3 regions of the Streptomyces sp. NRRL F-5755 genome follow, and region 2 is predicted to be linked to each of the others. Evidence: riboswitches for the same ligand, from Rfam matches in the RefSeq annotation. Region 2 holds a riboswitch; each other region holds the start of a gene.
The links. Region 2 has a riboswitch for cobalamin ahead of ADK86_RS12770 (CoA-acylating methylmalonate-semialdehyde dehydrogenase). Riboswitches for the same ligand answer to the same signal wherever they lie in the genome.
Positions count from the first base shown of each region.

Region 1: another riboswitch for cobalamin. It lies ahead of ADK86_RS18945 (ribonucleoside-diphosphate reductase subunit alpha); the one in region 2 lies ahead of ADK86_RS12770 (CoA-acylating methylmalonate-semialdehyde dehydrogenase).
Region 3: another riboswitch for cobalamin. It lies ahead of ADK86_RS15690 (FecCD family ABC transporter permease); the one in region 2 lies ahead of ADK86_RS12770 (CoA-acylating methylmalonate-semialdehyde dehydrogenase).

Region 1 is NZ_LGCW01000230.1:13,852-18,419, forward strand. It holds gene ADK86_RS18940 (TolB family protein) at 1-1,288, opposite strand, end outside; cobalamin riboswitch at 1,621-1,758, shown strand; gene ADK86_RS18945 (ribonucleoside-diphosphate reductase subunit alpha) at 1,918-4,356, shown strand; gene ADK86_RS18950 (ribonucleotide-diphosphate reductase subunit beta) at 4,347-4,568, shown strand, end outside.
Region 2 is NZ_LGCW01000103.1:60,285-64,852, reverse strand. It holds gene ADK86_RS12775 (short-chain fatty acyl-CoA regulator family protein) at 21-1,427, shown strand; cobalamin riboswitch at 1,468-1,648, shown strand; gene ADK86_RS12770 (CoA-acylating methylmalonate-semialdehyde dehydrogenase) at 1,854-3,353, shown strand; gene ADK86_RS12765 (acyl-CoA dehydrogenase family protein) at 3,359-4,567, shown strand; gene ADK86_RS12760 (enoyl-CoA hydratase/isomerase family protein) at 4,564-4,568, shown strand, end outside.
Region 3 is NZ_LGCW01000148.1:39,605-44,172, forward strand. It holds gene ADK86_RS15680 (ABC transporter substrate-binding protein) at 1-594, opposite strand, end outside; gene ADK86_RS15685 (ABC transporter ATP-binding protein) at 603-1,397, opposite strand; gene ADK86_RS15690 (FecCD family ABC transporter permease) at 1,435-2,535, opposite strand; cobalamin riboswitch at 2,636-2,767, opposite strand; gene ADK86_RS15695 (FABP family protein) at 2,776-3,339, opposite strand; gene ADK86_RS15700 (DsrE family protein) at 3,598-3,963, shown strand; gene ADK86_RS15705 (DUF3099 domain-containing protein) at 4,010-4,291, opposite strand; gene ADK86_RS15710 (DUF1416 domain-containing protein) at 4,415-4,568, opposite strand, start outside.

The sequences.
Region 1 (4,568 bases), on a different contig from region 2:
CCGTCCCGTTCGTGTCACCGGGCACCAGTCCGTCGTCGCGCGAGTCGAAGACCGCGAGCCGGCCGGTGGCGTCGGGCACCGCGACGTTGGTCCAGGAGGACGACTGGCCGCCGTCCGCGGTGACGTTGATCCGCTCGACCCGCCCGGTGCGCAGGTCGCGGACGAAGGCGTCCACCTGGCCGTTGGTGTCGCCGGGCACCAGGTTCGTCGCCGTGGAGGTGAAGAAGAGCCGCCGGTTGTCCGCGCTGAGCCGCCCGTCGGAGGACCAGCCGTTGCCCTGCGCCCCGTCGTGCGCGCGGGACACCAGCCGGGTGGTGCCCTTCTCCAGGTCGCGGTCGAAGATGTCGTACGTGCCATTGGTGTCGCCCGGCACCACGTCGTCGGCAACCGAGGTGAAGACCGCGTGCCGGCCGTCGGGGCTGAGCCGCGGGAACGGCGACACGCCGACCACGGCGCCGGTCGAGCCGAGGCTCGCCACGCTCGTCCGGCCGGTGTCCAGGTCGTGGACGTACATGGGGTCCTGCGGCGGCGGGCGGCGGAAGCCGGGACCGGCGGGGGTGAGATTCGTCGCCTTGGAGGTGAACGCCACCCGGCGGCCGTCGGCGCTGATCGACGGGAAGCCGGAGGGGCCGTCGGGCTGGGTGCCGTCGCTCGCCACACTGACGCGTTGCGTCGTTTTCTTCTGCACATCGTGGACGAAGACGTCCAGGCGCTCGTTGGTGTCGCCGGGCACCAGGTCCGCGCGGTACGAGCCGAAGGCGAGGTGGCGGCCGCTGCCGCTGAGGGCGAAGTTCTGGACCCCGTAGCCGTACGGGGACGTGCCCGCGCCCGCGGTGGGGCTCGTGGTGCGGCCGGTCAGCCGGTCGTGGACGAACACGTCGCCCTCGCCGTTGGTGTCGCCGGGCACCAGGTTCGACGCCGAGGAGTAGAAGGCCACGTACCGCCCGTCGGCACTGATCTCGGGTGATCCGGACAGGGCGTTGCCGCTGGTGCCGTCACCGGCGACGCTGACCAGGTCGACCTTTCCCGTCCGTAAATCCTTGACGTAGACGTCCTGTTGGCCGTTGGCGTCGGCAGGTCCCAGATTGGTGGCTTCCGAGGTGAATGCCACGAACCGCCCGTTCGCGCTGAGCGTCGGACCGCCCGAGAAACCGTTTCCCTGCGTCCCGTCGGCAGCGACGCTGACCCGTTCGGTCGCCGGGGCGGCCGGCCGCGCGGCAGCGGCCGTCGCGGGCAGCCCCCCCGCCACGGCACACGCTCCGGCCAGCAGCCCCACGGTCCTGGCCACGCCACGCGCAGCACCGTTTCTTCGCATGTTTCCCCCCTCACATCACGTCCCCCACCCGCCCCGCCGGGCGACGGAGCAGACAAGGAGCCAATACGCTTCAGGAGTCCCGGTCAACGCATCAGGGACATTCCGCGCCACCAATACGCCCCCTGCATCAGCCCCCGTCCAGGAGGGCCGTCAGCCCCCGGCCGCAAGGCCCGCAACGGCTCCAGGAAGCCTTCGCAGGGGCGCCGCAGAGCCTCTGCGAACGACGCCGGAACGGCTGCCGAATACCACGGCTCGGGACAACCCCGTTACAACGCGACACAAGATATGGGGGTGGGTGCACGAGGCAGCACAAGATGTATGCTCGTGCTCGCTGTCGTCGCAGGGGAATCCGGTGCGAATCCGGAACTGTCCCGCAACGGTGTACGAAGTGCGGCAATCCGCACCCGTGAGTCCGAAGACCTGCCCGCAGTACGCCCGCGCCACCCCCGGCGCGGTCGTCGATACGTCCGGGCCTCGCGGGTTGGGCCGGTGGACGCTGCGCGGTGTGCCCGCGCGCCCCTCGCCGTGCCAGGGGTGCCGCACGCCCGTACGCGGCCGTCGCGCTCCTCCCCCGGCCCCCGCCGAGTGAGGGAGAGCAGCACGTGACCATCGCGCCAACGGAGCCCGCGTCAACCCAGCAGGTCGTGCAGCCCGCGAAGGACACGAAGCCCCGGCAGGACGCCGGCGGCCGGGCCGAGGACGGCCCCGGCGCCGCGCTGCTGCGCACGCTGACCGACCTCACCGCCGACCTGGACGCCACCGACCCCGGCAAGATCGCCGCCGCCGCGCTGCGCGGCCGCCACGCCGGCTCCGACGAGGCCGAACTGCGCTCGCTGGCCATGGAGGCCGCCGCCGGCCTGATCGGCGACGAGCCGCAGTACTCCAAGCTGGCCGCCCGCCTGCTGACCCGCGCCATCGCGGAGGAGGCGGCCGCGGAGGGGGCGACCGCCTTCTCCGCCTCCGTCGCCACCGGCCACCGCGAGGGCCTGATCGCCGACGACACGGCGGAGTTCGTACGGACCCACGCGGCGCGCCTGGACGCGCTGGTCGACCGGGCCCTGGCGGATGGCGCCGACGACCGGTTCGGCTACTTCGGCCTGCGCACCCTGCACTCCCGCTACCTGCTGCGCCACCCGATCTCCCGGCAGGTCATCGAGACCCCGCAGCACTTCCTGCTGCGCGTGGCCTGCGGCCTGGCCGAGGGCCACAGCGAGCGGGCCGTGGACGACGTCGCCGAGCTGTACCGGCTGACCAGCACGCTGTCGTACCTGCCGTCCTCCCCCACCCTCTTCAACTCCGGCACCCGGCACCCGCAGATGTCCTCCTGCTACCTGCTGGACTCCCCGCTGGACGAGCTGGACTCGATCTACGACCGCTACCACCAGGTCGCGCGCCTGTCCAAGCACGCCGGCGGCATCGGCCTGTCGTACTCCCGGGTGCGTGCCCGCGGCTCGCTGATCCGCGGCACCAACGGCCACTCCAACGGCATCGTGCCGTTCCTGCGCACCCTGGACGCCTCGGTCGCGGCCGTGAACCAGGGCGGCCGGCGCAAGGGCGCGGCCTGCGTCTACCTGGAGACCTGGCACGCGGACCTGGAGGAGTTCCTGGAGCTGCGCGACAACACGGGCGAGGACGCCCGGCGCACCCACAACCTGAACATCGCGCACTGGATCCCCGACGAGTTCATGCGCCGCGTCGAGGCCGACGCCGACTGGTCGCTGTTCTCCCCCAGCGACGTGCCGGAGCTGGTGGACCTGTACGGCGACGAGTTCGACGCGGCGTACCGCAAGGCGGAGGCCGCGGGCCTGGCCGTCAAGCAGGTCCCGGCGCGCATCCTGTACGCGCGGATGATGCGCACCCTCGCCCAGACCGGCAACGGCTGGATGACCTTCAAGGACGCCGCCAACCGCACCGCCAACCAGACCGCCGAGCCCGGCAAGGTGGTGCACTCCTCGAACCTGTGCACCGAGATCCTGGAGGTCACCGACGACGGTGAGACCGCGGTCTGCAACCTCGGCTCGGTCAACCTTGCCGCTCACCTGGGTGACAACGGCGAGATGGACTGGGAGCGGCTGGACGCCACGGTCCGTACGGCCGTGACCTTCCTGGACCGCGTGGTGGACATCAACTTCTACCCGACCGAGCAGGCCGGCGCCTCCAACTCGCGCTGGCGGCCGGTGGGGCTGGGCCTGATGGGCCTCCAGGACGTCTTCTTCCGGCTGCGGCTCGGCTTCGACTCGCCCGAGGCGCGGGAGCTGTCCACCCGTATCTCCGAGCGGATCATGCTGGCCGCCTACGAGGCGTCCGCCGACCTCGCCGAGCGGCACGGCCCGCACCCGGCCTGGTCCGCGACCCGTACGGCCCGCGGCGTGCTGCACCCCGACCACTACCCGAACGCCGAGCCGCGCTGGGCGGACCGGTGGGCGGCGCTGCGCACCCGTATCGCGGCGACCGGCATGCGCAACTCGCTGCTGCTGGCCATCGCGCCGACCGCGACCATCGCCTCGATCGCGGGCGTGTACGAGTGCATCGAGCCGCAGGTCTCCAACCTGTTCAAGCGCGAGACGCTGAGCGGCGAGTTCCTCCAGGTCAACGCGTACCTGATCGAGGAGCTGAAGGCGCTGGGCCTGTGGGACGAGCGGACCCGTGACGCGCTGCGCGAGGGCAACGGCTCGGTGCAGGAGCTGGACTGGATTCCCGCGGAGACCCGCGAGCTGTACCGGACGGCCTGGGAGATCCCGCAGCGCGCGCTGATCGACATGGCGGCGGACCGTACGCCCTACCTCGACCAGAGCCAGTCGCTGAACCTGTTCATGGCGTCGCCGACCATCGGCAAGCTCAGCTCGATGTACGCCTACGCCTGGAAGCGCGGCATCAAGACCACGTACTACCTGCGCTCGCGGCCGGCGACCCGGATCGCCCAGTCCGCGCGCGGCACGGGCGGGGGCGCGCAGACCGCTCCCGTACCCGCCCAGGCGGCCGACCCCGAGGCCGTCGCCTGCTCCCTGGAAAACCCCGAGTCCTGCGAGGCATGTCAGTGACCACCGCACCCGAAAAGAGCGCCGCAGCCGCGCACACCGCCACCACCGGCAAGAAGAACCTCCTCGACCCGGGCTTCGAGCTGACCCTGCGTCCGATGCGCTACCCGGACTTCTACGAGCGCTACCGCGACGCGATCAAGAACACCTGGACGGTGGAGGAGGTCGACCTCCACTCCGACGTCGCCGACCTCGCCAAGCTCTCGCCGGGCGAG
Region 2 (4,568 bases):
GCAGCGACGGAGGGGGCACCGTGAGCAAGATCTACGCCGGGGCGCGGCTGCGCCGGCTGCGGGAGGAGCGGGGGCTCAGCCAGGCCGCGCTGGCCCGCATACTGGCCATCTCGCCCAGCTACCTGAACCAGATGGAGCACGACTCGCGGCCGCTGACCGTGCCCGTACTGCTGCGGCTGACCGAGGCGTTCGGGGTGGACCCGGGGTTCTTCGCCGAGCGGGACACCAGCCGCGTGCTGGCGGACCTGCGCGAGGCGCTGGCCGACGAGCTGGCCGCCGCCCAGGTCTCCCCCGCCGAGCTGTCCGAACTCGCCTCGCGGCAGCCCGCCGTGGCCTCCGTCCTGCTGGATCTGGGGCGGCGCAACCGGGCGCTGACCGAGCGGCTGGCGGAGGTGGCGGAGGGGCGGGACGGGACTGCCGACCCGGCCGCGCCGCTGTCGCCGCACGAGGAGATCCGCGAGTTCTTCTACCGGCGGCAGAACTATCTGCACGAAGCGGATACCGCCGCCGAGGCGCTCGCCGCCGAACTGGGCATCCGCCCCGGCGAGGTGGGGCGCGCGCTGGCCGCCCGGCTCACCGAGCGGCACGGCGTACGCATCCTCGACACCCCCGACGGGCCGCTGCACCACTACGACCCGGCCGCCCGGGTGCTGCGCCTGTCGGCGGGGCTGCGCCCCGGCCAGCGGGCCTTCCGCATGGCGACCCAGCTGGCCCTGCTGGAGGCCGGTGACGAGCTGTCGCGGCCCGCCTCGGAGGACTTCGAGGAGGGGTCGGCCACCTGGTCGCTGGCCCGGATCGGCGTGGCCAACTACTTCGCGGCGGCGCTGGTGCTGCCGTACGGGCCGTTCCACGCCGCGGCGGAGGAACTGCGGTACGACATCGAGCGGCTGACCGACCGCTTCGGCCTCGGCTACGAGACGGTGTGCCACCGGCTGAGCACCTTGCAGCGGCCGCGCCGGCGCGGGGTGCCGTTCTCGTTCGTACGGGTCGACCGGGCGGGCAACATGTCCAAGCGACAGTCCGCGACCGGCTTCCACTTCTCGCGGGCGGGCGGCACGTGCCCGCTGTGGAACGTCTACGAGGCGTTCACCGCGCCCAGCCGCATCCATGTGCAGATCGCGGCGATGCCGGACGGCCGCCGCTATCTGTGGACGGCGCGTACGGTCACCCGGCACCGCGGCGGCTGGGGCGATCCGGGCAAGACCTTCGCCATCGGCCTGGGCTGCGAGATCCGGCACGCGTCGCGGCTCGTCTACTCCGACGGGCTGGACCTGGACAACGCCGCGGCGGCCACGCCGATCGGCATGGGCTGCCGGGTCTGCGAACGGCTGGAGTGCCCGCAGCGGTCCGTGCCGCCGCTCGGCCGGGCACTGGTCATCGACGAGAACCGCAGCACGTTCGTGCCGTATCCGGTGCGGGGGGACTGAGGCCGGCGGCCGGCCGCTCTGGACTTACTAGGGCGTCCAACTATATGTTCGTGAGCACGGCCCGCGGTGCAGGGAAGCCGGTGCGAAACCGGCGCGGTCCCGCCACTGTGACCGGGGAGTGCGCCGCCGAGCAGGACGCCACTGACGCGAACGCGTCGGGAAGGCGGGCGGCGCGCGGTGATCCGGAAGCCAGGATACCGGCCGCGGGTGTTTCTTCCGTGTTGTCCACGAGGATGGAGCAGACACGCATGGCACCGGTGCGTACCCACGGCCCAGGTGATCCGGCCCGGCCCGCGGCACCGCCCGCGGACTGACGGTTCCACGCCTTTCGCGTCCCACGGCCCCGCCGCGTGCCGCGCGCCCTCCGCGCCGCTCGCGCGCCCGGCCGTGCCATCCCCGGGTCTCACCTGACGAGAGCAGGCTCCCATGGTCCGAGAACTGACCCATTTCATCGGCGGCAAGCACACACCGGGAACATCGGGTGCATACGGCGATGTGTACGACCCCAACACCGGCACCGTGCAGGCCCGCGTCCCGCTCGCGGACCGGGACGAGACGACGGCCGCGATCGCCGACGCGGCGGCGGCACAGCCGGAGTGGGGCGAGTGGAACCCGCAGCGGCGCGCCCGGGTGCTGCTCGAATTCCTGCGCCTGGTCGAGGGCGAGCGGGAGTCGCTGGCCCGGCTGCTGTCGGGCGAGCACGGCAAGACGATCCCGGACGCGCACGGCGATCTTCAGCGCGGGCTGGAGGTGGTGGAGTTCGCGGCCGGTATCCCGCACCTGCTCAAGGGCGAGTTCACCGACAACGCGGGGACCGGCATCGATGTGCACTCGCTGCGCCGCCCCATCGGTGTGGTCGCCGGGATCACCCCGTTCAACTTCCCCGCGATGATCCCGCTGTGGCAGGCCGCACCGGCCCTCGCTTGCGGCAACGCGTTCGTGCTCAAGCCGTCCGAGCGGGCGCCGTCGGTGCCGCTGCGGCTGGCCGAACTGTTCCTGGAGGCGGGGTTGCCGCCGGGTGTCCTCAACGTCGTGCACGGCGGCAAGGAGTCGGTGGACACGCTGCTGGAGGACCCGCGCGTCGAGGCGCTGGGCTTCGTCGGCTCGACGCCCGTCGCCGCGCACATCTACGCGACCGCCGCGGCGCACGGCAAGCGCGCCCAGTGCTTCGGCGGCGCCAAGAACCACCTGATCGTGATGCCGGACGCCGACCTCGACCAGGCGGTGGACGCGCTGGTCGGCGCCGGGTACGGGTCGGCGGGCGAGCGCTGCATGGCGGTCTCGGTCGCCGTACCGGTGGGCGAGGAGACGGCCGAGGCGCTGGTGGCGCGGCTCAAGGAGCGGATCGGCACGCTGCGCATCGGCCGCAGCGACGACCCGCACGCCGACTTCGGGCCGCTGGTCGGCCGGGACGCGCTGGACCGGGTGCGCGCGTATGTCGACCTCGGCGTCACGGAGGGCGCCGAACTGGTCGTGGACGGTCGGGGCTTCACGCTGCCCGGCCACGAGGACGGCTTCTTCGCGGGCGCCTCGCTCTTCGACCGGGTCACCCCGGACGTGCGCATCTATCAGGAGGAGATCTTCGGGCCGGTGCTGTCGGTGGTACGGGCGGCGGACTACGAGGAGGCGGTGCGGCTGCCCACGGAGCACCCGTACGGCAACGGCGTGGCGATCTTCACCCGGGACGGGGACACCGCACGGGACTTCGGCCGCCGGGTGAACACCGGCATGGTCGGCGTCAACGTCCCGATCCCGGTGCCGGTCGCGTACCACACCTTCGGCGGCTGGAAGCGGTCCGGCTTCGGCGACCTGAACCAGCACGGCCCGGACGCGATCCGCTTCTGCACCCGCACCAAGACCGTCACCTCGCGCTGGCCCTCCGGGGTCAAGGAAGGCGCGAGCTTCACCATCCCGACGATGGGCTGAGCGCGATGAGCGTCATGACCACCGCCACCACGACCGCATCCCTCACCCCGGACCAGCTCGCCATCGTGGAGACGACGCTGGACTTCGCGCAGGAGCACATCGCGCCGCACGCCGTGGCCTGGGACCAGGACAAGCACTTCCCCGTGGACGTGCTGCGCAGGGCCGCCGCGCTGGGGCTCGGCGGGATCTACGTACGGGAGCGGTCCGGCGGCTCCGCGCTGAGCCGGGCGGACGGCGTGCTGGTCTTCGAGGTGCTGGCCACCGCCTGCCCGTCCATCGCGGGCTATCTGTCCATCCACAACATGGTCGCCTGGATGATCGACCGGTACGGCGACGAGGCGCAGCGCGCCCGCCTGCTGCCCGGCCTGTGTTCGATGGCGGACCTGGGCAGCTACTGCCTGACCGAGCCGGGCGCCGGGTCCGACGCGGCGGCGCTGCGCACCCGCGCGGTGCGCGACGGCGACGACTATGTGCTCACCGGCGTCAAGCAGTTCATCTCCGGTGCCGGGACCTCGCGGGTGTACGTGGTGATGGCCCGTACCGGCGAGGACGGTCCGGGCGGCATCTCCGCGTTCATCGTCGAGCGGGACGATCCGGGGCTCTCGTTCGGCCCGAACGAGAAGAAGATGGGCTGGAACGCGCAGCCCACCCGGCAGGTGATCCTCGACGAGGTGCGTGTCCCCGCCGATCGGCGGCTCGGCGCGGAGGGCGACGGTTTCCGCATCGCGATGAGCGGCCTGAACGGCGGCCGGCTCGGCATCGCCGCCTGCTCCCTCGGCGGTGGGCAGAGCGCCCTGCACGCGGCGCAGGCGTACCTCGCGGACCGGGAGGCGTTCGGCGGGCGGCTGCTGGACGCACAGGCGCTGCAATTCCGCCTCGCCGACATGGCGACGGAGCTGGCCGCCGCCCGCGCGCTGGTGCGGCAGGCGGCCGAGTCACTGGACCGGGGCGATCCGCAGGCGCCACAGCTGTGCGCGATGGCCAAGCGGTTCGCCACCGACACGGGCTACTCCGTCGCCGACCGCGCGCTGCAACTGCACGGCGGCTACGGCTACCTGAGTGAATACGGCATGGAGAAGATCGTCCGCGATCTTCGTGTCCATCGGATCCTGGAAGGGACGAACGAGATCATGCGCCTGATCGTGGCCCGCGGGCTGACCGGAGCGGGGGCCGGCGGCGGCCGTACCAAGACCGGGACGGGGGCCGCCCGATGAC
Region 3 (4,568 bases), on a different contig from region 2:
GACGTCGAAGATCTTCCCCAGCGTCCTCAGGTCGGTGTAGAGCGCGTCCAGCGGCGGCATCACGCCGCGCGCGGTGCCCTTCTCGCCGTCGGCCCCGTTGCGGCACGACTCGGTCAGCACATAGCTGCCGATGCCGAGCTTCTTCAGGGAGGCGGGGGTGACGTCGCTGTCCTCGCCGAAGCCGTAGTTCCACCCGGCGAAGACCAGGTCGGCCTTGGCGTCCAGGGCCAGTTCCTTGGTGATCGCCTTCTTGGACAGCCAGGGCACCTTGCCGTACGCGTCCTTCCAGGCGACGGCGTCGATCTTGCCCCGGTATTCGGGCATCACGTACCCGGCCATGTGGTCCTCCAGCCCGAGCGCGAACATGATGTCCGCGATCCCGACGTCGTTGGTGACCACCCGTTGTGGCGCCTTGTCGTACGTGGTCTTCGTGCCGCAGTTCTCGATGGTGACCGGGTAGTGCCCGGACCGTCCGGAGCCGGAAGCCTTGGCGGAGTCTCCCTTCCCGTCCTCGGCGACGTGCGCGCCGCAGCCGGTGAGCGCGGCGAGCGCGAGGGCGGTGAGCAGGGCGGCGGAGCGGTGGCGGGTGCGCATGAAGGTCCTCATGGGGTGGTCGGTGCGCCGGTACGGCCGGGCAGGCGGTCGAACAGCAGCTGGACGGCGCCGGTCTCGGGGTGCGGTACGCGGTGCGCGCGCACCCCGAAGACCTCGGCGAGCAGTTCCGGAGCCAGTACGTCGTGCGGCGCGCCGGAGGCGACGATCCGGCCGCCGGAGATGACGTACAGCTCGTCGCAGTGCCCGGCCGCCAGATTGAGGTCGTGCAGCGCGGTCAGCACCGTCAGTCCGCTGTCCCGCACCAGCGTCAGCAGCTCCAACTGCTGCGCGATGTCGAGGTGGTTGGTCGGCTCGTCCAGTACGAGCACCTTCGGTTCCTGGGCCAGCGCGCGGGCGATCAGGACGCGCTGCTTCTCGCCGCCGGACAGGCTCAGGAAGGCCCGCTCGGCCAGGTGCGCGGCGCCGGTGCGGTCCAGCGCGCGCTCGCACACCCGCAGGTCCGCGGCGCTGGGGCGCCCCGATCCGCGCTGGTGCGGCAGCCGCCCCATGGCGACCACCTCGGCGGCCGTGAAGCCGAATTCGGTCGCCGACTCCTGCGGCAGCGCGGCCAGTTGGCGGGCTCCCTCGCGTACGTCCATGGCGTGCAGGTCGGCGCCGTCCAGCCGTATCGCCCCGGCGGCGGGGCGCAGCGCCCGGTACGCGCAGCGCAGCAGCGTGGACTTGCCGCTGCCGTTGGGCCCGACCAGCCCGACGACCCGGCCGCTGCCGGCGTGCAGGGTGATGTCGTGCACGAGCCGGGCCCCGGCCACGTCCACGGACACCGCGTCGATATCGAGCCGCATCAGACCTCGCCTCCGGACGATGTGCCGTATCCCCGCATCACGCCCCGCCCCCGAACGAGTAGCCGCGCCGCCGCATCAGCAGGACGAAGCACGGCACCCCGATGACGGCCGTGATCACCCCGACCGGCAGCTCCACGGGCGCCAGCAGCACCCGGGACAGGATGTCCACCCACACCAGCAGCACCGCGCCCAGCAGCGGCGCCACCGCCAGCACGCGGCGGTGCCCCGCGCCCACCAGCATCCGCGTCACATGCGGCACCATCAGCCCGACGAACCCGATCGCCCCGCTGACCGCGACGACCGCGCCGGTGACGGCCGCCGTGACCGCGAACAGCTCCCGGCGCAGCCGTCCCGGGTCCACGCCGAGCGCGGCGGCCGACTCGTCGCCCATGGCGAGCGCGTTCAGGCGGCCCGCGGAGAGCGTCAGGTACAGCAGCGCGCCGGCCACCGCGGCGGCGGCGACCGGTACCGAGCCCCAGCCCGCGCCGCTGAGGCTGCCGAGCAGCCACATCATCGCGGAGCGCGCCGCCTCGCCGTGGTCATGGGCGAAGATCATCAGCGTGGAGACGGCGGAGAAGCCGTAGTACATCGCGGAGCCGGTCAGGACCAGGCGCAGCGGGGTCAGACCGTGCGCGCTGCGGGCCGCCGCGTACACCAGCACCATGGCCAGCAGCGCCGAGCCGAACGCGGCGGTGGACAGCGCCCACACGCCGAGCGCGCTGAGCGAACCGAAGAGCAGGACCGCGTTGGCGCCGACCGCGGCGCCGGAGGAGATGCCGAGCACGAACGGGTCGGCGAGCGCGTTGCGCACCAGGGCCTGCACGGCGACGCCGATGGCGGAGAGCCCGGCGCCGACCACGGCGGCCAGCACGGCGCGCGGGAAGCGCAGCTCCCACACGATGGTGTACGCGGAGACCTCGTCCGGGGCGATGGTGCCGCCGGTCAGCCCCGCGCCGAGGTAGCGCAGCACATCGGTCCACCCCACGCCGGATGCGCCGAGGCCGACGCCGCACAGCAGTGAGGCGAGCAGCGCCAGGACCAGCCCGGCGGCCAGCGGCACGGTACGCACCGGGGCGGCGGTACGGCGCGGCCCGGAGGTGGGCTCCGGGGGAGCGGCGGTACGGGCGGAGGCGGCCAAGGGGACGTACGCCTTCGGCTCGGGCCGCTTCCGTACGGTAAGGGTGACGGCGCGTGGCGCGAGGCCGGCGGCGGAGTCCCCTCGCAGTCCACGGCGAGTTGTCAGGAACGGGCGCCCCCGCGGGCGATCGGGCTTGCGGAAGCAGGCTTCCGCTTACCGTTGCGGGTCAGCGCCGGACTCTCACCGGACTTCCCCCGCGGGGCGCTGTGTGACGATGTGCTGTCTTCTTGAAGAAGCTGTCTACTTGAAGAACGCGATGCCGTCGTCCGGCAGGTCCTTGATGTCCTTGGCCCACTCGCGCGGGTCGACGACCTTCTTCAGGTGCGCGGACATGTACGGGCGCAGCGGGACCTCGGGGGTGGCCTTCTCGCCGACCCACATCAGGTCGCTGTTCACATAGCCGTACAGGCGCTTGCCGCCGCTGTACGGGCCAGAGGCGGCGGTGCGCGCGACGGCGTCGGTGGCCAGGTCGATCTGCGGCTTCTGGTCGGCGAGCTCGCCGTACCAGACCTCCGCGACCCCACCGTCGCGGATCATCACGATCTCGACCTTGCGGTCCTTGTCGATGCGCCAGTAGCCGGACTCGGTCTCCAGCGGAGCGACCTTCTTGCCCTCGCCGTCGAGCACCCAGCTGTGCGAGGTGTACTCCAGGAAGTCGCGGCCGTCGTGGGTGAAGGTGACCTCCTGGCCGAAGTTGCACTTCTCGGAACCGGGGAAGTCGGCGACGCCCGCGCCCTCCCAGTTGCCCAGCAGGAAGGCGAGGGGCACGAGGGCCGGGTTCAGGTCGGACGGGATCTCGATCATCAGCTCAGGCGATCTGTATTGGGGGAGGTTCTGGTCTGTCCGGCGGGGGTCAGCGCTGGCCCTGGTACAGCTTCTTCCAGGTCAGCCCGGCGAAGGCGACGACGCCGACGGCGACCAGGACGAGCAGGGTGGTGAAGACTGCCTCAAGCACGAGCGCGCTCCTCGGACGTCAGTGAGGTGTTACGGACCGGGAGCGAGTCTAGTCGGCGTGGCCGGGGGCAGCGCTGTGAGGTCCGCCGCGCGCCCTAGAGTGGCCACATGGCGAAGAAGCTGGTGATCAAGGTGACGGCGGGGGCGGACGCTCCCGAGCGGTGCTCACAGGCGTTCACCGTGGCGGCGGTGGCCGTGGCGAGCGGGGTGCAGGTCTCGCTGTGGCTGACCGGCGAGTCGGCGTGGTTCGCGCTGCCGGGCCGCGCGGCGGAGTTCGAGCTGCCGCACGCGGCCCCGCTCCCCGACCTGATCGAGTCGATCACGGCGGGCGGCGGCACCATCACCGTGTGCACGCAGTGCGCGGCGCGCCGGGACATCGAGGAGAAGGACCTGATCGAGGGCGCCCGCATCGCCGGGGCGCAGGTCTTCGTCAGCGAGGTCATGCCGGACGGCGTGCAGGCGCTGGTGTACTGAGGCGGGCGCCTGCGGCCAGGAAGCGGGCGGGCCGGGCGTACGCGGCTCAGCGGCGCCCGTGGCCGTGATCGTCGAGCTCGCGCCACCACCGGTCCGACTCCGGGTCGCCGGACTCGTCCCACCAGCGCTCACCCGGCTCCCGCCGGTTGCCGGTGATCGCCGCGAACGGCGGGATGACCATGGCGACCACGCACATCGCCACGGCCGCCGGCACGGACCACAGCCGCACCACACCCCACGCCAGCACGAACAGGGTGATGCACACGCCCATCAGGGCGAAGTACCGGCGGTGCCGGCGCTGCGCGGGCGGACGCTGGTGCGCGGACATGTTTCCACCGTAGGTCCGGTGGGGGTGCCTGGGAAGCGCGGAGGGCCGCACCCCCAGCCAAGGCGTCCAAACCCCTGGGGTGCGGCCCTCCGGCCGTACGCGCGTACGTATGGGTCGCCGTCGTCAGACGGCGATCGCGACCTCCGCGAGGCCGCCCTGCTGGGCGACCACGGTGCGGTCGGCGGTCGCGCCCGGCACCAGCGCGCGCAGCGTCCAGGTGCCCTCGGCCGCGTAGAAGCGGAACTGCCCGGTCGCCGAGGTGGGGACCTCCGCGGTG